Regions from separate parts of the Kitasatospora sp. NPDC091276 genome, predicted to be linked through region 2. Evidence: riboswitches for the same ligand, from Rfam matches in the RefSeq annotation. Region 2 holds a riboswitch; the other holds the start of a gene.

Region 1 (14,765 bases), on a different contig from region 2:
ACATCCGTCGCCGGGACCTGGCGACGCCGTGGGCGGCCAAGGGGATGGTGATGCGCTCGGTGGTCGAGGCGGCCGGCAGCCGGCGGCTGGACACCACCGACGGCGTCCGGGTCGTCGAGGCGGACGGGCGCTGGACGCTGGTGCTGCCGGACCCGGCCGAGGCGACCACCCACCTGTGGGCGGAGGGTCCGGACGACGAGGCCACGGAGGCGCTGCTGGACGAGTGGGCGGCGGTGGTCGACGGGGCCGGGAGGTGACGACACCGGCCTGATCGTCCGACGGTCCTGACGGTCGGGGCGCGCGGCATGGTCCGCGCGCCCCGCTGTCCGTTTTCACACTGTTCGCAATGATCCGTCACTTTGTGTCGTGTGTGCAGCTCAAGGGGTGTGCGCGGGCCCCTTCGCCGACGTGGGACGATGGTCCGCATGCCAGCGACGCCGACGCCGAGTGCCCCGAACGGACGGTACAACCGCCCGGACGCCTCGATGTCCCTGCTGACCAACGTCATGGACCACAGCCTCGACGAGGGCTACGCCGAGGCGGCCGCGGCGCGGGGCGGAGACCACGACAGCCGGATACCCAGGACGGCCCGAGGCCTGCTCACGCTGGCCGCCGGGCTGGCGTTGGTCGGGGTCGTGGTGACGGTCGGCGCGGTGAACGCGCACAAGGCGGAGCCGACGCTGGCCAAGGAACGGGACGCGCTGATCCACCGGATCAACGACACCAACGGCTCGGCCGACCACCTCCAGCAGCAGGTCCAGGACCTGCGGCGCAAGGTCGAGAGCACGCAGCAGCAGGCGCTCGCCACGGGCGACGGCGACCAGGGAGGTCTGACCGGCGCGGTGGGCCTGGGCGAGGTCGCGGGGCCGGGCGTCAAGCTGGTCCTGGAGGACGCGGCGGGGACCGGCGGCGGGGGAAACGTCGACCCGCGGGCCGGGCAGGGCTTCTCCAACAGCGGCCGGCTGCGGGACCGCGACCTCCAGCTGGTGGTGAACGGGCTGTGGGGATCCGGTGCGGAAGCCGTGGCGATCAACGGTCAGCGGCTCACCGCGCTCTCGGCGATCCGGGCCGCGGGAGAGGCGGTGCTGGTGGACAACCGACCGCTCGTCCCGCCGTACAACATCCAGGCGATCGGGGATGGGCCGAAGCTGCTGACCGCCTTCGAGAACGACATGGCCGGGCAGTACCTGCGGCTGCTCCAGGAGAAGTACGGCATCAAGTCGACCATGTCCGCGCAGAAGAGCCTGACGCTGCCGGCCGCGGTGGGCGTGACGCTGCGGACCGCCCAGCCGGTCACGCCCGAGCCCTCGCCCCCGGCGTCCCCGTCGGCGGCTTCGGTCACCCCGACGCCGTCACCCACCGCCGGAACCTCCGGGAGCCCGAGCGCGTCCGTTTCACCGTCTGCGGGCAGCACCGGTCGGCGTACGCCGAGCGGGTCCGCGAAGACCACGACAGCCCACTCGTCCACGACGGCCCCGACCGGGTCGTCGTCCGCAGGGACAGGAGCAGCTAGACCGTGATTGCCGTACTGGGTCTCGTGATCGGGGTGGTCGTCGGACTCTTCGTCCAGCCCGAGGTGCCGGACGCCGTCGTGCCGTACCTGCCGATCGCGGTGGTGGCGGCGCTGGATGCCGTGTTCGGCGGCGTCCGGGCGATGCTGGACGGGATCTTCAACGACAAGGTGTTCATCGTCTCGTTCCTGTCGAACGTGGTGGTCGCGGCACTGATCGTCTTCCTCGGTGACCAGCTGGGCGTCGGCTCGCAGCTGTCCACGGGTGTGGTCGTCGTCCTCGGCATCCGCATCTTCTCCAACGCGGCCGCGATTCGGCGCCATGTCTTCCGCGCCTGAGCCGGGCCGCGGGGCGGCGGAGGAGCACGCGGACGGCGGCGGGAAGGCGTCGGAGCGGGCTGCCGAGGCGCCGGGGCCGGAGTCGGCGGCCGAGGCGGGTCCGGTCGAGCCGGTGGACGGGGCCGGGGAGGTCCAACGCGCCGAACCGGCCGCGGAGCCGGGGAAGGCCGAGGGGCCCGTGGCGGCGGTGGGGGAGCCCGAGGAACAGGCTGCGGCGAAGTCTGACGCTAAGCCTGAGCTTGATGCGGAGGCGGCGCCCACGCCCGCGGTGCGGCTCGCGAAGGCCGCGGCGCCCGAGCCTGAGCCCGAGCCCGTGGTGGAGCCGGCCGCCCTGGACCGCGGTGCGGGACGGCGGCGCCTCAAGGCAGCCCTGTGGCCGCCGCGGATGTCGCGCGGGCAGCTGGTGGTGGCGCTGCTGCTGTTCTCGCTCGGCCTGGGGCTGGCGATCCAGGTGCGGTCGACCAACGACCACCACAGCCAGCTCCGCGGGGCCCGCCAGGAGGACCTGGTGCGCATCCTCGACGAACTGGACAGCCGTCAGCAGCGTCTTCAGCAGGAGAAGGCGGAGTTGGAGCAGTCCCTGGCCAAGTTGGAGAACAGTTCCAACCAGGCCAAGGAGGCCCAGGAGCAGACCAGGAAGAAGGCGACGGAGCTCGGCGTGCTCGCCGGTACCGTCAAAGCCACTGGTCCGGGCATCGTACTCACGGTCGATGACCCCCAAGGGCAGGTGAAGGCAGATATGCTGCTGGACACCCTGCAAGAACTTCGAGCGGCAGGGGCGGAGGCGATTCAGATCAACGATGTGCGCGTGGTGGTCAACACCTACTTCACCGACGTGTCGGGCGGCGGGGTGCAGATCGACGGGAAGAAGGTCTCGCAGCCCTATCGGTTCACCGTCGTGGGGAACCCGCAGGATCTGACACCCGCGCTGAACATCCCGGGGGGTGTCGTCCGTACTCTGGAGAGTCACCAGGCGCGGGCGACGATCACCCAGCAGCAGAAGGTGGTCGTGGACGCCCTCGTGGATCTGAAGACGCCGCAGTACGCCAAGCCGGCTTCGAAGTGACGGGGCGCCCGACGAACGGCCCGTCACCTGCGGGCGGCACCCGGTGCGGGGCGCCGCCGTCGCGTGGGCGAGACTGGGTCGTACCAGCACGCACCGGAGCACCAACAGCAGTACCAACCGTCGGAGTACCACTCCAGCAGGCCCGATCCGCAACCGGGCCCGCAGTCTGTCCGAGGTTCTCACCCTGCCCCGCGGGCGGGTCTGTCACACGCAAGGGGATTCGCCCGTGAGTTTCTTCTCGAAGTTGTTCGGTCGTAACAAGGGCCGTGGCGCGGCCTCCGTCGAGGCGCCGACCGCGCGGCACCGCCGGCCCGAGGACGAGGCCGCCGTGCCGGGCATGCGCCCCGCTCCCGAGGGGGCGCCGTACGCCGAGCAGCGGCTGTTCCGGGACGGCGCCGCCGCCCAGTACGCAGGGAATCCGGTGGGCTACGGCGCGTCGGTTGACCCTTCCGGCGACCCGCGCATAGGTTTCCAGTCAGGACCCTCAACCTCTGGTGGAGGGTTTGCCCCCGATCCGTACGCCGGGCACAACCCGTCGGGTGTGCCGCGCCAGGAGGCTGTGAACATGGCTGGCCCCACTCCGTGCCCCAGGTGCGGCAACCAGAACCCGGCATCGGCCCGGTTCTGCTCCAACTGCGGTACGGCCCTGCGCGGTGGCCTGCTTCCGGAGGGGGCGGCGGAGACCACGTCGACCATCTCCATCTCCGGCCTGGAGTCGTACGACCCCAACACCACGACCGGCACCGGCGCGACGCCGGCCCTGTCGGCCGAGGTGCTGTCGGCTATCGACGCGCTGCCGCCGGGCTCGGCCCTGCTGATCGTCCAGCGCGGTCCGAACTCGGGCAGCCGCTTCCTGCTGGACTCGGACGTCACCACGGCCGGCCGTCACCCGCAGGGCGACATCTTCCTGGACGACGTCACGGTCTCGCGGCGTCACGTGGAGTTCCGTCGGACGCAGGCCGGGTTCAGCGTCGCGGACGTCGGCAGCCTCAACGGCACCTACGTCAACCGCGAGCGGATCGACGAGGTGTCGCTGAACAATGGTGACGAGGTGCAGATCGGGAAGTACCGGCTGGTGTTCTTCGCCGGCCACAACCGGGGGTACTGAACCCAACGTCGGTAGGAGCCCGAGTGAGTGCGAATACCCCTTCATCTTCTCTCGGGGCGGCCACCCCCGCATCGTCCGGTCCGCACGCGGACCGCGGCGCGCGCGGGGTGGTCGCGGGCCCCAGGCAGCCGGTCCGCCCGGACCGGCCGGGTGGGCGGCGGCGCGGCGGTGACGAGCTGCTGAGCATCGGCGCGGTGTTGACCTTCCTGCGCGACGACTTCCCCGAGGTCACCATCTCCAAGATCAGGTTCCTGGAGGCGGAGGGGCTGGTCGAGCCGCAGCGCACGCCCTCGGGGTACCGCAAGTTCAGCCCGGCCGACGTCGAGCGGCTGGCCTACGTCCTGCGGATGCAGCGTGACCACTACCTGCCGCTGCGGGTGATCCGCGAGCACCTGGACGCCATCGAGCGAGGTGAGGCACCGCCCGCGCTGCCGCCCTCCGCCGACCGACCCGGGCCGGTGGAGGAGGCGGACCGGGAGCTGGGGGCCTCGGCCGACGTCCCGTCCGGAGTCCGGCTGGGGCGTGCCGAGCTGCTGGCGGCCGCCGAGTCCGGTGAGCGCGAGCTGTCCGAATGGGAGTCCTACGGTCTGGTCGCGCCCGGTCCGGACGGCGGGTACGACGGCGAGGCGCTGCAGGTGGCCCGGCTGGTCGCGGAACTCGGCCGGTACGGGCTGGAACCGCGGCACCTGCGGGCGATGAAGGCCGCGGCGGATCGGGAGATCGCGCTGGTGGAACAGGTGGTGGCGCCACTGCGCCGGCACCGGAACCCGCAGACCAGGGCCCATGCCGAGGCCACCGCGCGGGAGCTGGCGACACTGTCCGTGCGGCTGCACGCGGCGATGGTCCAGGCCGGTCTGCGCAGCCGCGGATAGCGTCCCCGTGGGATTCCCGCGGGGCTCCTGCGGGGTGGCCGTCCAGACCCCGGGCGGCCGGGGTGCACCGCGCTGACCAGCGGCGTCGGCCCTGCGCTTTCATATCCGGGGCCTGAGCCATAGGGTTGCCTGTGTGAATGAGCTCGACGTCGTGGGTGTCCGAGTGGAGATGCCTTCCAACCAGCCGATCGTGCTGCTGCGGGAGGTCGGGGGCGATCGGTACCTGCCGATCTGGATCGGTCCCGGCGAGGCGACCGCGATCGCCTTCGCCCAGCAGGGCATGACGCCGGTCCGCCCGCTGACGCACGACCTGTTCAAGGACGTCCTGGAGGCGCTCGGGCAGCAGCTCACCGAGGTCCGGATCACCGACCTGCGGGAGGGCGTCTTCTACGCCGAGCTGGTCTTCACCGGCGGGGTCGAGGTGAGCGCCCGGCCGTCCGACGCGATAGCGCTGGCCCTGCGCACCGGCACGCCGATCTACGGGAGCGAGGAGGTGCTCGCCGAGGCGGGCATCGCGATCCCGGACGAGCAGGAGGACGAGGTCGAGAAGTTCCGCGAGTTCCTCGACCAGGTGTCGCCCGAGGACTTCGGGGGCAGCGGTCCGCAGTAGCGCGGACCGGATTTCCCTACAGGTCAGGCCGTTGTTTGGCTTGCCGTTTTGCCAAAAACCGTCGACCTACCCACACTAGGGGCACGAAAAACCACTCTCCTGAGTGATGTGGTTTGGCTGGCCCGGCGTGGCGATCGTTGACGGGTCATAGGGGACTGCCTACCGTCAGGAGTGGCTGTCCGGGTGACCGATGCCCGCAGTTCGGGTTGCCCGCAGCACCAGTGGACGGAGGCAGGCATGAGCAGCACCGGCGATGACACGGCCGTGGGAGGCCTGTGTGCCGTGCACCTGCCGCGCACCGCTCGCACCGTGACGGACCTGCCCCGGGTGGGCAGGTTCCCGGCCGTGCAGCCCGGTCAGCCCGCCATCGAGCGGCTGGCCCCGACGTCCGAACTGATCGGCTACCGCGGTCCGACGGCCTGCGCGGCGGCCGGCATCACGTACCGCCAGCTGGACTACTGGGCCCGGACCGGACTGCTGGAGCCCAGCGTCCGTTCGGCGTACCCGGCCACCAGCCAGCGGCTCTACAGCTTCCGCGACATCCTGCTGCTGAAGATCGTGAAGCGGCTGCTCGACGCGGGCGTCTCGCTGCAGAACATCCGGGTGGCGGTCGCCCATCTGCAGGCGGCCGAGCAGGGCGACCTGGCCGGGATGACGCTGATGTGCGACGGCGCGACGGTGTACGAGTGCACCACGCCGCAGCAGGTGGTGGACCTGCTGAAGGGCGGTCAGGGGGTGTTCGGCATCGCGGTCGGAGCGGTCTGGCGGGAGCTGGAGCTGACGCTCGGGCGGCTGCACGCGGAGCGCACCGACACCGGCGAGACGCTGGTCGGCCACGATCCGTCCGACGAGCTGGCCCAGCGGCGCAACCGGGCGGTCTGAACGCAGAACTGACGAGGCCGCGGGCCCGGACGGGGAACCGTCAGGGCCCGCGGCCTCGTCGTTGCGCCTGGTGGGGCGATCGAGGGAGGACACGTGGGGTTCGGCACCGGGATAGCGGGTCTGCTGCGGCGTCGGGGCGGGCTGCTGAAGGTCCGGTTCCGGCGGCGGTCCGTGCAGCGCAGGGCCTTCCAGACGGCGACGGTGCTCTGCTCGCTGGCGCTGGCGCCGAGCGCGTGGCTGTGGTGCTCGGCCGGGGACCGGGTCGGCACGGTGGCCGGCGTGCCGTCCGCGCCGGTCGCGGTGGTCTTCGGCGCCGGGCTGGACCAGGGCAAGCCGTCGCCGTACCTGGAGCACCGGCTGAGCGCGGCGCTGGACCTGTACCGGGCGGGGAAGGTACAGGCGATCCTGGTGACCGGCGACAACGGCCGGGACAGCTACGACGAGCCGGACGCGATGCGGACGTACCTGATCGAGCACGGGGTGCCGGCGGTCCGGGTGGTGGGCGACTACGCGGGCTTCGACACCTGGAACTCCTGCACCCGGGCCCGGCGGGTCTTCGGGGTGGAGCGGGCGGTGCTGGTCAGCCAGGACTTCCACGTCCGCCGGGCGCTGGCCCTGTGCGAGGCGGCGGGCATCGACGCGTACGCGGTCGGGGTGCCGGAACCGCACGACGGCACCTGGTTGTACGGCGGGCTGCGGGAGATCCCCGGGGCGGGCAAGGCGGCGGTCAACGCCTGGCTGCGGCCGGACCCGCTGTTCCTCGGCCCCCGGGAGGACGGCATCCCGAAGGCTCTGGCGGACGCCGCGCAGCGCTAGGGCCTGCCCGGGTTCGTACGCATTGTCGGACCCCTGCGGGATGATCGGCGGGTGCGATCACTGCCGAGCATCATCCACCTCGACATGGACGCCTTCTTCGCGGCGGTGGAGCAGGCGGCCAAGCCGAGCCTGCGCGGCAAACCGGTGGTCGTCGGCGGGCTCGGCGGCCGCGGGGTGGTCTCCACCGCCTCGTACGAGGCGCGGAGGTTCGGGGTGCACTCGGCGATGCCGATGGCGCAGGCGCGCCGGCTCTGCCCCAACGCGGCCTTTCTGAGCGGCCGGTTCGAGGCCTACCGGCAGGTCAGCGAGCTCGTGATGGGTCTGCTGCGCGAGCTGTCGCCGCTGGTGCAGCCGCTCAGCCTGGACGAGGCCTTCGTCGACCTGGAGGCAGGCCCCTACGGTCCGGTGCTGGCGGAGTCCGACCACGAGACCGGGGAGCGGCTGGTGCTCGCCCTGGCGGAGGACCTGCGGGCGGACATCCAGCGGCGCACCGGGCTGACCGGGTCGGTCGGGGCGGCCGGATCCAAGTTGATGGCGAAGATCGCCTCCGAGCAGGCCAAACCGGACGGGCTGGTGCTGATCGAACCCGGGCAGGAGCGGGCCGTGCTCGGCCCGATGCCGGTCCGGGCACTGCCCGGGATCGGGCCGGCCACCGAACAGGTGCTGCGGCGGGCCGGACTGAACACCGTGGCGGACCTCGCCGAGGCGGGGGAGGGCGAACTGGTGCAGCTGCTCGGGCGGGCGCACGGCGCGGGTGTGCACCAGATGTCGATAGGGCTGGACGACCGGCCGGTGGTGGCCGACCAGGACGCCAAGTCGGTCTCGGTGGAGGACACCTTCGAGGTGGACCTCGCCGACCGGGAGCGGGTGCTGCGCGAGGTGGAGGTGCTGGCCGCCCGGTGCGTGCGGCGGCTGCGCGCGGCCGGGCGCTCGGGGCGGACGGTGGTGCTCAAGGTCCGGCGGTTCGACTTCTCGACGCTGACCCGTTCGGAGACGCTGCGCGGGCCCACCGACGACGAGGCGGTGGTCATCGAGACGGCGCGTCGGCTGGCCTCCCAGGTGGACATCACCGGCGGGGTGCGGCTGCTCGGGGTGGGGGTCGCCCAGCTGGCCGACTACACCCAGGAGGACTTGTTCGCGCAGGCCCTGCGGGAGGAGGCGGCCGAGCACGCGGAGTCGGAGGTCGAGACGGCCGAGGAGGAACCGGAGGCGGTCGCGCCGCGCCGCTGGATGCCCGGGCAGGACGTCCGCCATACCGAGCTGGGGCCCGGGTGGGTGCAGGGCAGCGGTGTCGGGCGGGTCACCGTGCGGTTCGAGACGCCGTGGAGCGGGCCGGGGCGCATCCGGACCTTCGCGGTGGACGATCCGGCGCTGGAACCGGCCCGGCCGCTGCCGCTGTGGGGGGCCGAGGAGCCGGAGGAGACGGGGGCGCCCGGGGAGAGGGAGACGCCGGGGGAGACGGGGGCGCCGGGGGCGCCGGGGGCGCCGGGGGTGTGAAACGCGAAGCGGCCCCGACCGGTGGGGGGGAGTACCGGTCGGGGCCGCATACCGTGCCGGACTTCGTGCGGTCGTGATGCCCTCGCGACCGTCCGAAGGCCGGGCCGCCGCGCCCTGTCCCTGAGCGCGGCGGCCGGACGCCTGGTCAGGCGTCGGTCTTGGCCAGCTCGGGGCTGGAGTTCCGCTCGGCCGTGCCGCCCGAGGCGACGACGGTGGCGGCCGGCTTGACGCCGCGGATCAGGAACGGGACGACGCCGGCGACGGCGCAGACGACGGCCGCGGCCCAGAACGCGTGCTTGTAGGCGTCCAGCGTGGGCAGCAGCAGCGGGATCTGCGGCGGCAGCTTCATGGTGTCGCCGGTCAGGATGGCGGCCATCACGGCGGTGCCGATCGCGCCACCGACGGTGCGCAGCACGGCGTTCATGCCGTTGGCGATGCCGCTCTGCTCCACCGGGACGGCGCCGTTGATGTAGGCCGGCATCGCGGAGAACGCCAGGCCGATGCCCAGGCCGAAGATCGCCGAGGAGGTGTAGATGTCGCCCTCGTGGCTGTGCCGCACGGCCAGGTAGGCCATCGCGACGGCACCCAGGACGCCACCGAGGACCAGCGGCAGGCGCGGGCCGCGGCGGGCGATCAGCATCGCGCCGACCGGAGCCGCCACCATCGAGCCGATCGCGGACGGCAGCAGCAGCAGACCGGCGTGCAGGACGGTCGCGGTGAAGCCGTAGTGGGTGAGCTTCTCCGGGGTCTGGGCGAAGTTGCTGATCACCATGAACGAGCCGTACATGCCGAAGCCGATCAGCAGGCCGGCCAGGTTGGTGAAGGCGACGGCCGGACGGGACATCATCTTCATGTCCACCAGGGGGTGCGCGACCTTGGTCTCGATGACTCCCCAGATCAGGGCGACGACGGCGGCCACGGCGAACAGGCCGAGGGTCTTGGTCGAGGTCCAGCCCCAGTGGTTGCCCTGGCTGACCGCGACGAGCAGGGCGGAGAGCCAGCCGGCCAGGGTGAGGGCGCCGAGCGGGTCGGCGCCGCCCTCCTTGTCGGTGACCGGGTCGGACGGGACGCGGAACGCGACCAGGGCGACCGCGATCAGGCCGAAGACCAGGCCCATCCAGAAGATCGACTTGTAGCTCCAGTGCTCCAGCAGGAGACCGGTCGCGACCAGGCCGAGGCCGGAGCCGACACCCATCGAGGCGCTGATGGCGGCGACGCCGCCGGTCACCTTCTGCTTGGGCAGCTCGTCGCGGACGATGCTGATCGCCAGCGGGAGCACGCCACCGCCGGCGCCCTGAAGGACGCGGGCGACGACCAGCCAGGTGAAGGAGTGGGTGCTGACCGCCAGCGCCGAGCCGGCGACCAGACCGGCCAGCGAGATCAGCAGCATCGGCTTACGGCCCCGGAGGTCGCCGAAGCGGCCCAGCAGGGGAGTCAGCACGGCGGCGGAGAGCAGGTTGGCGGTCATGAGCCAGGTGACGCTGGACGCGGAGACGCTCAGTTCCTTGGCCAGCGAGGGCAGGATCGGGACGACCGCGGTCTGCACCACGCTGAACGACAGCATCGCCAGGATGAGGGCCGGCAGGACCCGGGCGCTGCTCTGCTTCTCGGCCGCGGTGGTGGGCTGTGGTGCCTCACTCACGGTTGCTTCCTCCCGTACATAGTGAATGAACTGAAGTAACCATGCCGGGAGATACTTCAGAGTGTCAAATATCCATTGGTGACGCTTTGGCAAAATCGAAGGATTCCGGCCGGGCGGCGACCGGGACGGGGGCATGCCGAGGGCCCCGGACCGACGGGTCCGGGGCCCTGGGGCGAGGGGTCAGGCGAACGGGCGCAGCACGGCCGGGCGGGGGGCCTCGGCCGCCGGCGTGGCCACCGGGGTCGCCGGAGCGGCGGCGGTGTTGTCGTGGATCTCGACGTGCTCGCGGCGCAGCTCGTCCCGGATCACCTCCTCGGCGGTGTAGCGCTCCACCACCAGGCGGACCCGCTCGATCGGGGTGAGGTACTTGCGGACCACCGGGCGCTCCTCGCGCAGGGTGACCTCCTCCACCGCCTCGGCGATCTCCTTCTCGGTGAGCGAGGCGCGCTCGGCCTCGCTCACCGGCATCCGCTCCACCCGGACGCGCTCGCGGACCACCGGGACGCGGCGCTCGACCTGCTCGCTGGTCACGTACTTGCGCAGCTTCGCGGTGCCCACGATGTGCCAGTCCGTGGTGATGTCCAGGCGCTCCTCGCGGCAGGTGATCTCCACCGGGCCGTTGGGGGACGACGGGGCCGGACCGGTCGAGCGCTCCGAGGCCGGCGGGGCCACGGCCGAGTTCGTGGTCGCGGTGGTCGTCACGATCGGGGCGGGCTGCGGCTTGGGCTCGGTCGTCGTGGGGGCGGCCGCGGGTGCGGGGGTGTTGAGGGTCCGCACGTTGACCTCCGTCGCGGTGCCGGTGGGGTCGGCAGGGGTGGTGGTCGGGGCGGGGTCGAGGGAGTGGAAGGCGATGGGCTTCACGGGCTCGGCCGCCGAGGTGGTGCCGAAGTCGAGGTCGGGGCGCGCGGGTCGGCCGCCGTCCCGGCCCACCGGGCGGTCACTCTCGCGGCCGGCCGGCCGGTCACCCTCACGACTGACGGGCCGGTCGCCGTCCCGACCGACCGGGCGGCCGTTCGCCGGGGTGTCCAGGCCGTAGTAGCGGTAGAGCTGGAGCTCCTGGGCGGGCGACAGGTGCTGGCCGACGCCGAAGTCCGGCGACTCCTTCACCAGCGACTTGTCGTACGGCACCCGGAGCTCGTCGCCGGAGAACTCGCTGGTGGTGAGCGGGACGAAGGCGTCCCGGCCGAAGATGCCGGTCCGGACGGCTGCCCATTCCGGCTGGCCGGTGGCGTCGTCCAGGTAGACCTCGTCGACCGTGCCGATCTTGTCTCCGTTGCGGTCGACCGCCTTGTGGCCGATGAGGTCCCGGGGATCGATATCGGTTTGCACTCTTTCCTCCAGTGCGCTGCGCCTGCGGAACTCCCGCAGGACCGTGGCCGGAGCACCCGTTCCGCCTGCCACTTCACACCAAAGGCCATGAATCGGACGGGCGCGACCGGGGTGCGCCGGACGGGCTCCGGGCTGGACCGTCCGGGGGACGCGCGTAGACCCCGAGCGACCCGACGCGACCGTGATCAGGGGGCCTGCCGCTGGTACCCTGGGCGGCGACCGCCGAGCCCGCTCGGGAGAGTCCCCGGCCACGGAAAGCGCTGGTCGGGGCGCCGAAGGAGCAACTCCTCCCCGGAATCTCTCAGGCATCCGTACCGTGTGGGGTAGGTCACTCTGGAAAGCAGGGCAGGACCGTCGGCAGGGAGCCGACGGGCACCACCCTCACCGACGGTGCAAGCCGGCGGCGTGCCCACAGCGCGCCGTGCGGGTGAAGCTCTCAGGTCCCGATGACAGAGGGGGAGGCCTGTCGGGTTCGCCCGCCCGGGTCGAGCCGCTGTCCGCAGCGGCTCCGGCCGGTCGGCGTGCGCACCCCCGCCGGTCCGTGACCAGGAGGCCTCGACCACCATGAACGCCCAGCCGAACGCGGGACGCCCCACCGGCGCCTCGACCCTCACCGAGCTTGAGCTGGCCAGCCCCTTCGAGAACCGCCACATCGGCCCCGACGACGCCGCGCAGCAGAAGATGCTGGCGTCCATCGGCTACGGCTCGCTGGACGAACTCGCCGCCACCGCCGTTCCCGAGGCGATCCGCTCCATCACCGGCCTGGACCTGCCCGGCGGCCGCAGCGAGGCGCAGGTGCTCGCCGAACTGCGCGAGCTGGCGAGCCGCAACCAGGTGCTCCAGCCGATGATCGGCCTGGGCTACTACGGCACCTTCACCCCGCCGGTGATCCTGCGCAACGTCATGGAGAACCCGGCCTGGTACACCGCCTACACGCCGTACCAGCCGGAGATCTCCCAGGGCCGCCTGGAGGCGCTGCTCAACTTCCAGACCCTGGTCTCCGACCTGACCGGCCTGCCGACCTCCGGCTCCTCGCTGCTCGACGAGGGCACCGCGGCCGCCGAGGCGATGGCGCTCGCCCGCCGCGTCACCAAGGTCAAGGGCGGCGTGTTCCTGGTCGACGCCGAGACCCTGCCGCAGACCACCGCGGTGATCAACACCCGCGCGGTGCCGACCGGTGTCGAGGTCGTCGTCGCCGACCTGTCCGAGGGCATCCCGGCCGAGATCGCCGAGCGCGGCGTCTTCGGCGTGCTGCTCCAGTACCCGGGCGCCACCGGTGTGGTCCGCGACCTCACCCCGGTCATCGAGCAGGCGCACGGCCTCGGAGCGATCGTCGCGGTCGCCGCCGACCTGCTGGCGCTGACCCTGCTCGCCTCGCCGGGCTCGCTCGGCGCCGACATCGCCTGCGGCACCTCGCAGCGCTTCGGCGTGCCGATGGGCTTCGGCGGCCCGCACGCCGGCTACCTGTCGGTGCGCGCCGAGTACGCCCGCTCGCTGCCCGGCCGCCTGGTCGGCGTCTCGGTCGACGCCGACGGCAACCGCGCCTACCGCCTGGCGCTGCAGACCCGCGAGCAGCACATCCGCCGCGAGAAGGCCACCAGCAACATCTGCACCGCCCAGGTGCTGCTCGCCGTCATGGCCTCGATGTACGCCGTCTACCACGGTCCGGACGGCCTGGCCGACATCGCCCGCCGCACCCACCGCTACGCCGCCGCCCTCGCCGAGGGCCTGCGGGCCGGCGGCGTCGAGCTGCTGCACGGCGAGTTCTTCGACACCGTCACCGCCGTCGTCCCGGGCCGTGCCGCCGAGATCGCGGCCGCCGCCCGCGCCAACGGCGTCAACGTCCACCAGGACGGCGCGGACCGGATCTCGGTCTCCACCGACGAGACCACCACCCGCGAGCACCTCGCCGCCGTCTGGGCCGCGTTCGGCGTCCCCGCGGTCGAGGTCGCCGAGGGCGCCGACGCGCTGCCGGCCGCGCTGCTGCGCCAGGACGAGTACCTGACCCACCCGGTCTTCCACAGCCACCGCTCGGAGACCGCCATGCTGCGCTACCTGCGCCGCCTGTCGGACCGGGACTACGCACTGGACCGCGGCATGATCCCGCTGGGCTCCTGCACCATGAAGCTCAACGCGACCACCGAGATGGAGGCCGTCACCTGGCCGGAGTTCGGCCAGCTGCACCCCTTCGCGCCGATCGAGCAGGCCCAGGGCTACCTCAGCCTGATCCGCGAGCTGGAGCGCCAGCTGGTCGAGGTGACCGGCTACGACGCCGTCTCGATCCAGCCGAACGCGGGCTCGCAGGGCGAGCTGGCCGGCCTGCTGGCCGTCCGCGCCTACCACCACGCCAACGGCGACACCCAGCGCGACGTCTGCCTGATCCCGTCCTCCGCGCACGGCACCAACGCGGCCTCCGCGGTGATGGCCGGCATGCGCGTGGTCGTGGTGAAGACCCTGGTCGACGGTGACGTGGACGTCGAGGACCTGAAGGCCAAGATCGAGCAGCACCGGGACAGCCTCTCCGTGCTGATGGTCACCTACCCCTCCACCCACGGCGTGTACGAGACCCAGATCACCGACATCTGCGCCCTGGTGCACGAGGCCGGCGGCCAGGTGTACGTGGACGGCGCCAACCTGAACGCCCTGGTCGGCCTCGCCAAGCCGGGCAAGTTCGGCGCGGACGTCTCGCACCTGAACCTGCACAAGACCTTCTGCATCCCGCACGGCGGCGGCGGCCCGGGCGTCGGCCCGGTCGCGGTGCGCGCCCACCTGGCGCCGTACCTGCCGAACCACCCGCTGCAGCCGGAGGCCGGTCCGGCCACCGGGGTCGGCCCGATCTCGGCGGCGCCGTGGGGCTCGGCGGCCATCCTGCCGATCTCCTGGGCGTACGTCCGGCTGATGGGCGGCGAGGGCCTCAAGCGCGCGACCCAGGTCGCGGTGCTGAACGCCAACTACATCGCCAAGCGGCTGGCACCGCACTTCCCGGTGCTCTACACCGGCCCCGGCGGGCTGGTCGCGCACGAGTGCATCATCGACCTGCGCCCGCTGACCAAGGAGACGGGCGTGACGGTGGACGACATCGCCAAGCGCCTGA
Region 2 (14,765 bases):
TCGCCGACGGTGGCCGGCCCACGGGCGCCGGTCACCGGTTCGGCGGTACGGCTGCGGACGTGCGGAGGTGCTTGGAACGGGTGTTCGCGGCAGTACGTCGTGCACGGGTACTGCCCCAACGCGGGATGGGCTTCGCGTGGTTCTGGCGGTCGGCGTGCGCGTTCACCTTCGTGGGGTTCCCAGTACGCGCGGTGCGTTGCGCAGAACTCTCTGCCATCCGAACTGGCTTGCGCCAGCCCTCACAACCGACAGATGCCCAACTGTGATCTGTGCGCATGCACCTCCTCCGTCTTCGGCATATCCCTCTTCACACGGCTGTAACTGGCATGTCAAGATGATCGACGGTAACGGCCGGAAGTTCGTCCGGAAAGCACCGAAGCCGACCTGACGCAAGATCAAGTCGGCTTCTGGAAAAAGGTTTTGGTTGTCAGCGCCCCGGGTATCCGGGCCACGGCTGCTGCGGCTGCCCGGTCCAGCCCTGCGCGGGCTGCTGCGTGCCGTAGCCGTAGCCCGGCCCCTGCTGCGCGGGGTACGGCGGAGGCGGCACCGGCGGGTACGGGCCGGTCGGCGGCCGCCCCGCCTCCCGGTCGAAGAACGGGCGCGCATGCGCCCGCATCCACAGCGCCACCGGGTCGTACTCGTCCGCCATCGCCACCGTGGACACCGCCAGCCCCTCCGGGGCCACCGCGATCGCCCGCTGCATCAGCGCCCGCACGGCCTCCACCGCCGGCGGTGAACTCTCGTACAGCTCCAGGCCGATCGCCAGGTACGGCTCCCCCACGGCCGGCTGCACCCAGGCCCGGCGCAGCGCCCGCACCGCGCGCACCTCACCGGCCTGCCGCTCCAGCAGCGCGAAGAACGGCTGGGCGTTCAGCTGCGGCTCGCTCAGCTTCAACGGCCCGGCCGGCAGCCGCTCCAGGCCCGCGGCGATCCGCCGCAGGTCCGCCCAGGGCACCCCGACCCCGCCGCCGGGCGCGTGCGGGTTGAGCCACAGGCCCCAGCGGGTCCGGTACAGCGAAGCGGCGATCTCCCGCCCGGAGATGACCTCGTGGGCCCGCGCCCAGCCGGACGACGCCAGTTGCTCGGACGAGGTGACGGCCGGCGCGTAGCCGTGGCCGCTGATCTCCATGTTCCCGTACTGGGCGTCAGCGCTGCCCGGCGCGCCGTGCCACAGCAGCATCCAGACCTGGCCGTCGGCCAGTGCGTGCAGCAGTTGCTCGTACGCCTCGTAGCGCTCCGGCGCGACCTCGCGCAGGGCGCGCTCCAGCGCGCCCGGATCCGCTCCGGGGCGCCCGGCGGGTGCCTGGCCCCAGGGCCCCGGTGCACCGCCCGCTACCGCTCCCGCACTCATGCGCCCACCTCGCCGCGCCTCTTTCCTCAAGCCTGCCGACCCGTCGGCCGTCTGCACGCACCCTATGGCGCGGCACCGGCCACCGCCACGGCGACGTGCCTCCGATACGAACCCCGCTCAACCCCGCGCGTAGAAAGGGAGTACCCGGGTGAGCAGCCACTCGACCACCGGGTCATCGGCGAGATCGAGCAGTACGAGGTGGACGCCCCCCGGCAGCGGCGCGGTTCCCAGCGCGCGGCCGAGCGCCTCGTTCACCGCACCCGGGTCGGCCGGGGCCGTCTGGTCCAGCTGGACGCCCACGAACATCACGGTCGGCTCGCCCTCGATGCTGGCGAGCGCCCGGCGCGCGGTCAACACTCCGGGCAGGGCCGACAGTTCGGCCCGGCAGGCGGCCAGGAAGTGCTCCGGGTCCTCCCCCGGCACCGGCTCGCGCAGCGCCACCCGGCCACCGGTCGGCGCCTCCGGGCCCTGTCCCTGGTTCTGGTTCTGGTTCTGACTCTGGCTCTGCTCCTGGTCGGCCAGGCGCTCCTCGCGCGGGCCGCGCCGCAGCTCCGCCACACCCTGCGGTGGCACCGGGATGCCCACCGCCGCCTCCGGGTTGACCGCGATGCCCACGCCCAGCGGCAGCCCGCGGGCGAACTCCCAGACCGGCGCCACCGCGAAGGCCATCCCCGGCGCCTGCCGCAGGAACACCTCCTGCGAGGAGAACACCGGCACGTACGGCTCGCCGGCCAGCTCGATGGTCGGCAGGTCCAGCGCGGGCCCCCGCGGGTCGCCGCCGGCCGGCAGCGGGATCCACACCTGGCTGCGGGCCAGCACCTCGATCACCCGCGGCGTCGCACCCGGATCGCCCAGCGCGGCGGTCAGCACCTGCTCCAGCTCGTTGGCCGGCCACCCGCCGCCCGGCGGCGCCGACTCCGGCCCGCCCCACCCCTGCTGCTGCTCCACCGGGTACCCCATGCGCGCCTGATCCGCCCTCTGCCGGTCGGCCGCCCTCTGCTGCGCCGACGCGCAGCAGTCTAGGGCGCACGCCCCGGGGGCGCCGGTTCGCGGTGGCGCGGTGTGACCGGGTCCCCTCTCCCGTCGTCGGCGCGGACGTGCCATGATGTGCGCGTTCGACGGCGCGGCGCGCCGGCGGACCGACAACTCCATACCGGCCGCTCGAACCCGCGCGGGAGAGCCCGGAGTGCCCCGTCAGGCGGCACAGCCGGCGCCGAAGGAGCAACTCCTCCCCGGAATCTCTCAGGCCCCCTTACCGCACGGGTTAGGCACATCTGGAAAGTGGCGCACGGCCCTGTCGCGCGCCCACCCACGGTGCAAGCCACCATGCTGTCCTGGATGCTGGAAACAGCTGCGGGCAGGTGGGCGGTGAAGCTCTCAGGTTCGACGACAGATGGGGAGACCCACGCCGCCGCATGCCCGCGCGCAGGGTCGGCCCCCGAGCGGGTCCGGTTCCGGCGCGTGCACCCATGAGTGCCCAGACCGAGGAGTTCCAGGCCATGTCGTCCCTCCGCCTCACCGCGCTCGACGCGCTGCACCGCGCCCTCGGCGCGACCATGACCGACTTCGCCGGCTGGGACATGCCGCTGCGCTACGGCAGCGAGCGCGAGGAACACCTCGCCGTCCGCACCCGGGCCGGACTGTTCGACCTCTCCCACATGGGCGAGATCACCGTCACCGGCCAGCAGGCCGGCGAGATGCTGGACCACGCGCTGGTCGGCTTCGTCTCCGCGCTGGGCGTGCTGCGCGCCCGCTACACCATGATCTGCGCCGAGGACGGCGGCATCCTGGACGACCTGATCGTCTACCGCCTACGCGAGGACGCCTTCCTGGTCGTCGCCAACGCCTCCAACGCCCAGCTGGTGCTGGACGAGCTGATCGCCCGCGCCAAGGGCTTCGACGCCGTCGTCACGGACGACCGCGACACCTACGCGCTGATCGCCGTCCAGGGCCCGGAGGCCACCGCGATCCTGGCCGGAACCACCGACGCCGACCTGCCCGGCCTGAAGTACTACGCGATCCTCCCGGCCCAGGTCGCCGGCCGCGACGTGCTGCTCGCCCGGACCGGCTACACCGGCGAGGACGGCTTCGAGATCTTCTGCAACCCGGGCGACGCCGAGGGGGTCTGGCAGGCGCTGACCGCCGCCGGCGAGGGCCGCGGCCTGGTCCCGTGCGGCCTGTCGTGCCGCGACACGCTGCGCCTGGAGGCCGGCATGCCGCTGTACGGGCACGAGCTCTCCACCGACCTGACCCCGTTCGACGCGGGCCTGGGCCGGGTCGTGCGCTTCGACAAGACCACCAACGAGGGCACCTTCGTCGGCCGCAAGGCGCTGGAGAAGGCCGCCGCCGAGGCCGAGGCCAACCCGCCGCGGGTGCTGGTCGGCCTGGTCTCCGAGGGCAAGCGCGTCCCGCGCGCCGAGTACACCGTGGTCTCCGCCGACGGCGCCCCGATCGGCCGGATCACCTCGGGCGCCCCGTCCCCGACCCTGGGCCGGCCGATCGCGATCGCCTACGTGGACGCGGCCCACGCCGCCCCCGGCACCGCCGTCGCGGTGGACGTGCGCGGCAAGCACGAGCCGGTCGAGGTCGTGGCGCTGCCGTTCTACAAGCGCGCCCGCTGAGGCCCCGCCCTCCCCGTAGACCCCGTGGACCCGGACCTGCACCATGCCCGACCCGGGCTTGAGCCACGCCTGATCCAGGCCTGGCCCATGCCCGAACCACGCCTGATCCGCGTCGAAGCCGTCCGTGCGGCGGCCCGCTTCGTCGTACCCGCTTCCCATCCTGGAGAATGACGCCATGAGCAACCCCCAGCACCTGCAGTACACCAAGGAGCACGAGTGGCTGACCGCCGTCGAGGGCGGTGTCTCCACGGTCGGCATCACCGCCCACGCGGCCGACGCGCTCGGTGACATCGTCTACGTGCAGCTGCCCGAGGTCGGCGCCGACGTGACCGCGGGCGAGTCCTGTGGCGAGCTGGAGTCCACCAAGTCGGTCAGCGACCTGTTCTCCCCGGTGACCGGGAAGATCGTCGAGATCAACCAGGACGTCCTGGACGACAACAGCCTGGTCAACAGCGCCCCGTTCGAGGGCGGCTGGCTGTTCAAGGTCCAGGTGGAGTCCACCGACGAGCTGCTCAGCGCGGACGAGTACACCGCCTTCATCGGCGGCTGACCCGCTCGTGACGGGGCGGTCGCAGCGCGGCGGCCGCCCCGCCAGGCTCCCCCCTTCTCCGCTCCCGTCTCTCTCCTCCCGGGAAGACCACACCATGACGGTTCTGAACCAGTCCCTGCACTCCCTCGACCCGGAGATCGCCGCCGCGGTCGACGCCGAGCTGCACCGCCAGCAGACCACCCTGGAGATGATCGCCTCCGAGAACTTCGCCCCGGTGGCGGTCATGGAGGCCCAGGGCTCGGTGCTCACCAACAAGTACGCCGAGGGCTACCCCGGCCGCCGCTACTACGGCGGCTGCGAGCACGTCGACGTGGTCGAGCAGATCGCGATCGACCGCATCAAGGCCCTGTTCGGCGCCGAGCACGCCAACGTCCAGCCGCACTCGGGCGCGCAGGCCAACGCCGCCGCGATGTTCGCGCTGATCAAGCCGGGCGACACCATCCTGGGCCTGGACCTGGCCCACGGCGGTCACCTCACCCACGGCATGAAGATCAACTTCTCCGGCAAGCTCTACAACGTGGCCGCCTACCACGTGGACGAGAAGACCGGCCAGGTCGACATGGCCGAGGTCGAGCGCCTGGCCAAGGAGCACCAGCCGAAGCTGATCATCGCCGGCTGGTCCGCCTACCCGCGCCAGCTGGACTTCGCCGCGTTCCGCCGGGTCGCCGACGAGGTCGGCGCGCTGCTGATGGTGGACATGGCGCACTTCGCCGGCCTGGTCGCCGCCGGTCTGCACCCCAACCCGGTGCCGTACGCGGACGTGGTCACCACCACCACCCACAAGACCCTGGGCGGCCCGCGCGGCGGTGTCATCCTGTCCAAGGCCGAGTACGCCAAGAAGATCAACTCCGCGGTGTTCCCCGGCCAGCAGGGCGGCCCGCTGGAGCACGTGATCGCCGGCAAGGCCGTCGCCTTCAAGGTCGCCGCGTCCGAGGAGTTCAAGGAGCGCCAGCAGCGCACCCTGGAGGGCGCCAAGATCCTCGCCGAGCGCCTGCTCCAGGCCGACGTCGCCGAGGCCGGCGCCTCGGTGCTGTCCGGCGGCACCGACGTGCACCTGGTCCTGGTCGACCTGCGCAACAGCCAGCTCGACGGCCAGCAGGCCGAGGACCGCCTGCACGAGGTCGGCATCACGGTCAACCGCAACGCCGTCCCGAACGACCCGCGGCCGCCGATGGTCACCTCCGGCCTGCGCATCGGCACCCCCGCGCTCGCCACCCGCGGCTTCCAGGCCGAGGACTTCCGCGAGGTCGCCGACATCATCGCCGAGGCGCTCAAGCCCGCCTTCGACGAGGACGCCGCCACCGCGCTCAAGGCCCGCGTCACCGCGCTGGCCGAGAAGTACCCGCTCTACCCGAACCTCTGATCACCGCGGTGATCGTTCGGGCGGGGTGACCGGCCTCACCCCGCCACGGCACCTGGGATCCCGGGGCACCGCGCACACTGGACAGTGCGCGCGGTGCCCCGACCCGTGTCGTCCCCCGCCCGCCAGTCCTTCCACGAGACAGACAAGGACGTCCCCCGTGGCCCTCAGCGTCTTCGACCTCTTCTCCATCGGCATCGGCCCGTCGAGCTCCCACACCGTCGGCCCGATGCGCGCCGCCCGGATGTTCGCCCGGCGCCTGCGGTCCGAGGACCTGCTCGCCGAGGTGGCGAGCGTGCGCGCCGAGCTGTACGGCTCGCTGGGCGCCACCGGCCACGGCCACGGCACCCCGAAGGCCGTCCTGCTCGGCCTGGAGAACAACTCCCCCCGCACGGTCGACGTCGACCAGGCGGACAAGGACGTCGAGCGGATCACCACCGAGAAGCGGCTCAACCTCCTCGGCACCCACCCCATCGACTTCGACCCGGGCACCCAGCTGGTCCTGCACCGCCGCCGCTCGCTGCCGTACCACGCCAACGGCATGACCATCTGGGCGTACGCGGCGGACGGCTCCACGCTGCTGGAGAAGACCTACTACTCGGTCGGCGGCGGCTTCGTCGTCGACGAGGACGCCATCGGCGCGGACCGGGTCAAGCCCGACGACACCGCGCTGCGCTACCCCTTCCGCACCGGCGAGGAGCTGCTGCGGCTCACCCGGGAGACCGGGCTGTCGATCTCCGGCCTGATGCTGGAGAACGAGAAGGCCTGGCGCTCCGAGGAGGAGATCCGGACCGGGCTGCTGGAGATCTGGCAGGTCATGCAGGAGTGCGTGCGGGCCGGCATGTCCCGCGAGGGCATCCTGCCCGGTGGCCTCAAGGTCCGCCGCCGCGCCGCCGCGGCCGCCCGCGCGATGCGCGCCGAGGGCATCGGCCCGGCCAACGCGATGGAGTGGGTGACCCTCTACGCGATGGCGGTCAACGAGGAGAACGCCTCCGGCCGCCGGGTGGTCACCGCTCCGACCAACGGCGCGGCCGGGATCATCCCCGCCGTCCTGCACTACTACCTGAACTTCATCCCGGGCGCCGACGAGGACGGCATCGTCCGCTTCCTCCTCGCGGCCGGCGCCATCGGCATGCTCTTCAAGGAGAACGCCTCCATCTCCGGCGCCGAGGTCGGCTGCCAGGGCGAGGTCGGCTCCGCCTGCTCGATGGCCGCCGGCGGCCTCGCCGAGGTCCTCGGCGGCACCCCCGAACAGGTCGAGAACGCCGCCGAGATCGGCATCGAGCACAACCTCGGCCTCACCTGCGACCCGGTCGGCGGGCTCGTCCAGATCCCCTGCATCGAGCGCAACGGCATGGCCTCCGTCAAGGCCGTCACCGCCGCCCGGATGGCCCTGCGCGGCGACGGCCGGCACCACGTCTCGCTCGACAAGGCGATCAAGACGATGAAGGAGACCGGCGCCGACATGAAGATCAAGTACAAGGAGACCTCGCGCGGCGGCCTCGCCGTCAACGTCATCGAGTGCTGATCACACCCGCTGTCGTCTGAGCCCCCGGACCCGTCCGGGGGCTCTCGGCGTTCCGGGGCGTCCCGAGGCGCCTGCTCAGGCCGCGAACGGGCGGACGCGCCGGGCGTCGCGCAACGCCTCCGCCCACCAGGCGAGTTGGTCGAGCATGGTCTTGGCGGCGGCGTCGGCGGCCGGGTCGAGCGGCTTGCCGTCGGCGCCGAAGCACTGGGCGGCGCCGTGGAAGCTGACCGTGTTGCGAATCGTCATGGCGTTCAACTCGGCGAGCACCACTCGCAGTTGCTCGACGGCGCGCAGACCGCCGGAGAGGCCGCCGTAGGAGACGAAGCCGACCGGCTTGCCGTGCCACTGGCTGTTGTGCCAGTCGATGGCGTTCTTCAGCGGGGCCGGGAAGCTGTGGTTGTACTCGGGTGTGACGACCACGAAGGCGTCGGCGGCCTCCAGCCGGGGCGTGACGGCGGCGATCAACTCGGCGGCGCCCGGCTCCAGTTCACCACCGAAGGACGGGAAGGTGGTCGGCAGCGGGGTCTCGACCAGATCGATCAGGTCGGCGGTCATGTCGCCGCGCGCGCCGAGGTGGCCGAGCAGCCAGTCGGCGACGACGGGCGCGAACCGGCCGCTCCGGGTGCTGCCGACGACGACCGCGACCTTCAGGCTCTTCTCCGAAACGTCCTTGGCCATGAACATCCCCCTCCGGGACGATGTGTACAACGTATCTTCTGGATGCAACGTACACATCGACGCGTACGCCGTCTACTCCCGATACGCCGTACACGCCGGGTGGTACGGTGGGAACCCCAGCCGGAAGGAGCCCGCCGTCATGCCCGCCCAGCAGGCCCCCACCGGGGACGACGACCAGACCAAGCCCCAGGCCTCGCTCTGGGAGCGCCTCGCCCGCCCGGCCCCCGCGCCGCGCACCACCCTCACCCCGCAGCGGATCGCCGAGGCCGCGATCGCGATCGCCGACGCCGAAGGCCTCGACGCCGTCACCATGCGCCGACTCGCCACCGCCCTCGGCGTCGCCCCGATGGCCGCCTACCGGTACGTCTCCGGCAAGGACGAACTCATCGACCTGATGGTCGACTTCGTCTACGGCGAACTCTCCCTGGACACTCCCTCCAGCGGCTGGCGCGACACCATGCGCACCCTGGCGCTCCACCTGCGCGCCATGAACCTGGCCCACCCGTGGGTCGTCCGCGCCGGCGCCGTCCCCCTCACCCCCAACCAGCTCGCCATCCCCGAACGCGCCTTCGCCGCCCTCGCCGACCACGGCCTGGACGCCGACACCACCATGGCGGTCTTCCGCACCGTCACCGGCTACGTCCACGGCTCCGTCGCCGCCGAGCTCGCCCTGCGCACCCTCCAGCGCGAGCACGGCTGGTCCGACGGTGACGAGACCCGCGCCGGCCTCGCCCCCCGGATGTCCTTCCTGATGGACACCGGCCGCTACCCCACCTACCAGCGCTACCTCCACGAGGCCACCCGCAAGGACGACCCCACCTGGCAGTTCGAGACCGGCCTCGACTGCGTCCTCACCGGCATCGCCACCCACCTCGGCATCTGAGCGCGCCTGGACATCCGAGCGCGACCCGGCCCCCAGGTGGAGGAAATTATGTAGACCGGTCTACATTCCAGGTGCGGAATATGCAGACCGGTCTACCTCTTCAACGCACCCCCACGCACCTCCTGCGCAGGAAGTCGGCCCCGCCGACTTCCTGCGCGTGGGGCCACCCGCAGGTCAGCGACGGCGGGTGCCCACGGGCACGGTGAGGACGGCGAGGCCCGCGGCGAGGATGGCGAGGCCGCACCAGGAGGCGGCGGGGAGGCGTTCGCCGAGGACGGCGACGCCGAGGAGGGCGGCGACGGCGGGTTCGGCGAGGGTGAGGGTGGTGGCGGTCTGGGCGGAGGTGCGGCGCAGCCCGTGGCCGAAGAGGCGGTAGGCGAGGAAGGTGGTGATCACCGCGAGGTGGAGCACCACCGCCGCGCCGCGCGGCGAGGCGAGCCACCGCAGGTCGCCGAGGAACAGCACCGGCAGGACGAGCAGCGCGGCCGCGCCGAACATCGCCCCCATCACCCCGGCGGACGGGTGCCCGCGCGAGATGAGCCTCCCGCCGACGAGCGAGTACACCGCGTACGAGAGGCCGGAGAGCGCGGCCAGCGCCACCCCCACGGCGTCCACCGCCGCGCCGTCGCCGGTGAGTTCGGGGCCCAGCACCAGGACGGCGCAGCCGACGACCGCCGTCACCGTGGCACCGGCCCACCGGCCGCTCGGCCGCCCCTGCCGGGTGAGCCAGCCGAGCAGGCCGGCGAAGACGGGGGCACTGCCCAGTGCGATCACGGTGGCCACCGCCACCCCGGCGCGGGTCACCGCCGGGTAGAAGGTGACCGGGTAGCCGACCACCGCGACGGCGCCGACGGCGAGTTGCCACCGCTCCCGGCGACCGCAGGCCCGGGGCAGCGCGCGGGCGCTGCGGGTGGAGAGGAAGAGGAGGAGTCCGCCGAGGACCAGCGCGGCGGCGCCGATGCCCGCCGAAGGGGCGCCGTCGGGTGCGAGGGAGCTGGCCGTCCCGGTGGTGCCCCACAGCAGTGCGGCGACCAGGATCGGGACCGGCCCGCCGAGCGGGCTGGTGCGGCGGGCGGTGGGGGTGGTGGTGGGCCGGGTGGGCGCGGGCGTGGAGGTGCGGTTCGGCACAGTCGTGAACTTCCGTCGTCGAAGACCGTCAGGGGAGTTGGTTTCGCACCGGGCGCACACGGCAGCCCCCTGGCGGCCGAAGGGGGCCGCAGCAGGGAGCGCGGGGCTCGAGCCACCGGCGTGTACGCCCGATCAGACGCTGAGCGGTGGCAGTACGACGTGCCAGTACAGGTCCACGGGCCTGATGCTACCCGGCAGTTCCGGCGTGGTGGGGTGCACGGAGGAATTGGCGGCCGGGCGACGAAGCACCGGAGGCCCGACGGCAAGGATGGTGAATATTCACAGGCAACAGCGTGAACCTATGCAAAATCCAAAGGTGAACTAGGTTACAAACCTTTCAATCCAAGTCACCTGGTTTGCCCACATGCTGAGATCCGTGCGATAGTCGAAGCAGCCCAACGGCGGGCGGCACAGCACGCCGGCCTGGGCGTGGAGACTTCGGCTGGCCCGACCTGGCACGGCCGACGCCCATCGCGCGGCACGCACCCCCTTGGCCGGCGCGATGACTTGCAGGGGCCCCCATCCGCCGGACCACGGCGACTTCGGGGGCCCTGCGCGTTTTCCCGGGAAGACCCGGAAGGCCGGGAAAGACCCGGACGGCCCGGAAGGCCGAGACGGACCCGGGAAGGCCCGAAACGGTCAGTGCCGCTCGCGGACCTTCAGCTCGAACCAGACGCCCTTGCCGCGCGGCAGCAGGTCGGCGCCCCAGCGGTCGGCCAGGTCGTCGATGACCCGCAGGCCCCGCCCCCGCTCGGTCACCGGCTTCGGCTCGGCGAGGATCATGCAGGGCAGCGCCCGGGAGGAGTCGCGGACCTCGACGCGGAGCCAGCCCGGCTTGCGGATCACCTGGAGTCCGATGGTGCGTCCGGCGGCGTGCCGGACGGCGTTGGAGACCAGCTCGCTGGTGAGTAACTCACCGGCCTCCAGGTGCTGGTGGAGGTCCCAGGACTCCAGGACCGACAACACCAGCCGGCGGGCCACCGGGCCGGTCTCCGGCCGGGACGGCAGTCGCACCTCGTTCGGCACGGACTGATCGCTCAGCCTGCCGCAATACATCTCCTCCAGTTCCTCCGAGCTGAGCCGCTCCAGCGCCGCCAGCGCGCCCTGGACATCGATCCACGACGCCTCGGCGACCAATCCGGCCCCGGGAACTGATGACTGATCTGTTTCGCCCCAACCCGCCATGCGGTCCATCATTGCGGAACGCAAGCGGCCGCGTACGGACAATGAGCAAACGATCTCCTCCGAGTCGGCATATGCCGCGTGCAAGGAGACCCCGCGGAGAGTGCCAGGCGGGGGCCCGGAAGGGGCCCGGAAGGGGTCGGGAGAGGGTGGGGAGAGGGTGGGGAGCAGGCAACCCGGGGCCCGTCCGCCGTCAATCCCGGGTTGCCACGGAACCGCCCCGACCAGGGCGGCTACCGGTCGGCCTACCAGGCGCTCCAGGGCACGTTCCAGCCACTCAGGCCGTTCGCCGGGTCGAGGGTCTCCTTCTTGGTGGAGTTCTTCACGACCACCACGTCGCCGACGAGCGAGCCGGCGTAGAACTTGCCCATCGAGGTGGATTCGCCGCCGCCCTCGACGTCCTTGAGGGCGACGCAGCCGTGGCTGACGTTGTCCTCACCGATGAGCTTGCTCCAGTAATTGCCGTGCAGGTAGGTGCCGCTGTCGGTGAGCCGCATCGAGTGCGGCACCTGGAGGTCGTACGGGGAGCCGCTCATGCCGGGGAGGGTGCTGGACTGCATCCGCACCACGCCCTCCTTGGACATGACGACCATCGTGCCGTTCCAGGTCGGGTGTTCGGGCGAGCCGGAGGTGATGTCGATGTCCGACGGTTTGCCGTCGAGTTCGACGGTCATCCTGTGCGCGGCGGCGTCAACCGTCGAAATCTGAGATCGCCCGATCGTGAAGGGCTCGTCCCGGTCGGTGCCGTACACCCCAGGGGCGATCTCGACGCTCTTGAGGCGGTAGTGCACGGTCACCTTGGTGCCGGACTTCCAGTACTGCTCGGGGCGGAAGTCCAGTCGGCGGTTGCCGAACCAGTGGCCCTTGACCACGGTGCCGTTGTCGGTCTCGAAGGTGATGCCCTTCGCGACGACGTCCTTGTTCTTGACGTCCTTGCTGAAGTTCACCGAGACGATCACGCCGACGCCGTACGTCGCGCCGTTGTCCACGTTGTCGGCGGCCTTGGCGAGGGCCGTCGGCGTCAGCGTGGAGAAGTTGCTGTCCGCGCTGGCGACCACGCCGTTGGCGTCCGCGGCCATCGCGCTGACCTGGTAGGTGCTGCCCACGGCGAGGCCGGCCGACGGGGTCCAGCTGGAGCCGTCGGCGGCGATGGTGCCGGGCACCTCCGCGCCGGTCTTGTCACTGACCTTGACGGTGGTGAGCTTGCCGCCGGTCGCGCCGACCTTGAGCGCGTCGGGCGCGACGTCCACCGTGCCGGGCTTGGGCTCGATGTTCACCACGGCCTGCGACACCTTCGGCGCCGCGCTGCTCGCCGCCGCGGCGCCCGGGGAGGCCGTTCCGGCGGCCGCTCCGGCCCCCAGGTCCGCCTTGGCCGCGCTCCCGCCCCCGCTACCGCTCCCGCCACTCCCGCCGCCGCACGCGGCCGTCAGCGCCATCGCGCCGCCCACCAGACCGACGGCCACCACTCTGCGTATCGACCTCAACGTCGATCCCTCCCTCAGAAACCCCACGAACCAAACCCCACGAACCGAACCCCACGACCCGAGACCCGCAGACCGAAACCCGCGGGCCGAAACCCCACGACCCGAAACCCCGCACACAACCCCGCGCACACGACGGGCTCGACCACTACACGCGCCGGCCTCCGGAAAGGTTGCGCCATTCGGGGCCCGGTGCGCTCCGAAAACGCGAGCGGCCCGACCCCAACGGGTGAGGATCGGGCCGCTCGTCCGCACCGCGCCGACGAACCGGGACTATCCGGTCAGTCGGCGGGCAGGATCTACCAGTTCGCCCAGGCGATGTTCCAGCCGCCCAGCCCGTTGGAGGGCGCGACGGTCTTCTCCTTGCTGTTCACGACCTTGACCACGTCGCCGATCATCGAGTCGTTGAAGAACTTGCCCGCGACGGAGGTGTCGCTGCCGCCCTTCTCGTCCACCATCGCGACGCAGCCGTGGCTGGCGTTGGTCCTGCCGAACGGATTGGTCGCGTTGGACCAGTAGTTGCCGTGCACGAAGGTGCCGGAGGTGGTCAGCCGCATCGCGTGCGGCACGTCCTGGATGTCGTACTCGCCGCCGAGGCCGACGGTCTGCGAGTTCATCCGGGTGACCTTCTCCTTGGACATGATCACCATCGTCCCGCTCCAGGACGGCGTCGCCTCCGCGCCCATGGTGACCGGCACGGTGGTGCTCTTGCCGCCCCGCTCGATCGTCATCTGGTGCGACTTGGCGTCGGCGGTGGCGATCTGGGAGCGGCCGATGGTGAACGGCTCGTCCTTGTCCACGTCGCCGTAGACGCCCGGGGCGACCTCGACGCTCTTCAGCCGGTACTTGATGGTGACCTTGGTGTCCGGCTTCCAGTACTCGGCCGGGCGGAAGTCCAGCCGGTTGTCGCCGAACCAGTGGCCCTTCACCTCGGTGCCGTTGTTCGTCTCGAAGGTGATGCCCTTGAGGACGGCGTCCTTGTTCTTGACGGTCTTGCTGAAGTTCACCGAGACGATCATGCCGACGCCGTAGGTGGCGCCGTCGCTGATGTTGTCGTTGGTGGAGACCTTCTTGTCCGGCGTCAGCGTGGTGAACGTCGTGGTGGACGCGGTCACCAGGCCGTCGGCGTCCTTGGCCTGCGCGTTCACCTTGTACGCCATGCCGACGGTGAGCGCGGCGGCGGGCTTCCAGCCGATGCCGTCCGGAGTGATCGCCCCGTCTACCGGCTTGCCGTTCTTGTCGGTCACCTCGACCGTGGTGAGCTTGCCGTTCGAGACGGACACCTGCAACGCGTTGCTCGGTGCGACGTCCTGTGCGCCGTCCTTCGGCTCGACGGCCAGCACCGCGGCGGAGGCCTTCGGCTCGCCCGACGCGCCCGCCGGGGCCGCCGTCCCGCCCGCACCCGCCGTCGCCGCGGGCGCCGCGTTGTCGCCCCCGCCGCCCGTTCCGCCCTTGTCGTCGCCGCAGGCCGCGGTGAGCAGCAGCACCCCGCCCATGACCAACGCCATCGCACCCCTGCGCCCGTAACGGCTGGTGGTACGTATCGCGGCGTCGGCCGTCTTCCCCGTCTTCACGGTTTCTCCCCTCCCGGTATTCACTCTCTCGACGCGTTGAGTGCCCCCATGAGTTGCACCGGACGCCGATCTTTCGCGCCGGACCAGGGCGCGCGCCGGAGCAGGATAGCCGGGCCGTCCGAGCGGATCCCGGGGGGAGGTGGGTGGATCGGGGGTGAATCGGCGGTGAAGATCGACTACTGCGCGACGGGGCTGGAGGCGGGCCCGGCCGCGGGCCCGGCGACCGGCCCGAGGGCGCTGCCCGCCACCCACTGCTCCCACGGCATGTTCCAGCCGTTGAGGCCGTTCTGTGGCGGCACGAAGTCCCCCGCGGAGGCCTTCACCTCCAGCACGTCCCCCGGGACGGTGTGCTCGAACAGCCAGCCCGCCGGGGAGTCCTTGCTCGCTCCGCCCTTGGCGTCGGCCAGGCCGATGCAGCCGTGGCTGGTG

The links. Region 2 has a riboswitch for glycine ahead of gcvT (glycine cleavage system aminomethyltransferase GcvT). Riboswitches for the same ligand answer to the same signal wherever they lie in the genome.
Region 1: linked by a shared signal. The riboswitch ahead of gcvP (aminomethyl-transferring glycine dehydrogenase) and the one ahead of gcvT (glycine cleavage system aminomethyltransferase GcvT) in region 2 are both predicted to bind glycine.

What each region holds. Positions count from the first base shown of each region.
Region 1 covers NZ_JBFBFU010000014.1:3,172-17,936, forward strand. The annotation lists gene AB0O19_RS18990 (mannose-1-phosphate guanyltransferase) at 1-257, shown strand, start outside; gene AB0O19_RS18995 (DUF881 domain-containing protein) at 426-1,520, shown strand; gene AB0O19_RS19000 (small basic family protein) at 1,517-1,849, shown strand; gene AB0O19_RS19005 (DUF881 domain-containing protein) at 1,833-2,915, shown strand; gene AB0O19_RS19010 (FHA domain-containing protein) at 3,253-4,023, shown strand; gene AB0O19_RS19015 (MerR family transcriptional regulator) at 4,203-4,895, shown strand; gene AB0O19_RS19020 (bifunctional nuclease family protein) at 5,029-5,505, shown strand; gene AB0O19_RS19025 (MerR family transcriptional regulator) at 5,743-6,387, shown strand; gene AB0O19_RS19030 (ElyC/SanA/YdcF family protein) at 6,559-7,203, shown strand; gene AB0O19_RS19035 (DNA polymerase IV) at 7,255-8,700, shown strand; gene AB0O19_RS19040 (MFS transporter) at 8,846-10,342, opposite strand; gene AB0O19_RS19045 (YsnF/AvaK domain-containing protein) at 10,523-11,272, opposite strand; partial or broken gene AB0O19_RS19050 (PRC-barrel domain-containing protein) at 11,363-11,671, opposite strand; glycine riboswitch at 11,895-11,998, shown strand; gene gcvP (aminomethyl-transferring glycine dehydrogenase) at 12,236-14,765, shown strand, end outside.
Region 2 covers NZ_JBFBFU010000008.1:36,091-50,855, forward strand. The annotation lists gene AB0O19_RS12250 (enhanced serine sensitivity protein SseB C-terminal domain-containing protein) at 428-1,351, opposite strand; gene AB0O19_RS12255 (enhanced serine sensitivity protein SseB C-terminal domain-containing protein) at 1,469-2,311, opposite strand; glycine riboswitch at 2,514-2,619, shown strand; gene gcvT (glycine cleavage system aminomethyltransferase GcvT) at 2,851-3,972, shown strand; gene gcvH (glycine cleavage system protein GcvH) at 4,148-4,522, shown strand; gene glyA (serine hydroxymethyltransferase) at 4,617-5,885, shown strand; gene AB0O19_RS12275 (L-serine ammonia-lyase) at 6,043-7,410, shown strand; gene AB0O19_RS12280 (NAD(P)H-dependent oxidoreductase) at 7,486-8,088, opposite strand; gene AB0O19_RS12285 (TetR/AcrR family transcriptional regulator) at 8,228-8,971, shown strand; gene AB0O19_RS12290 (EamA family transporter) at 9,146-10,099, opposite strand; gene AB0O19_RS12295 (ATP-binding protein) at 10,739-11,236, opposite strand; gene AB0O19_RS12300 (Ig-like domain-containing protein) at 11,527-12,765, opposite strand; gene AB0O19_RS12305 (Ig-like domain-containing protein) at 13,062-14,336, opposite strand; gene AB0O19_RS12310 (Ig-like domain-containing protein) at 14,513-14,765, opposite strand, start outside.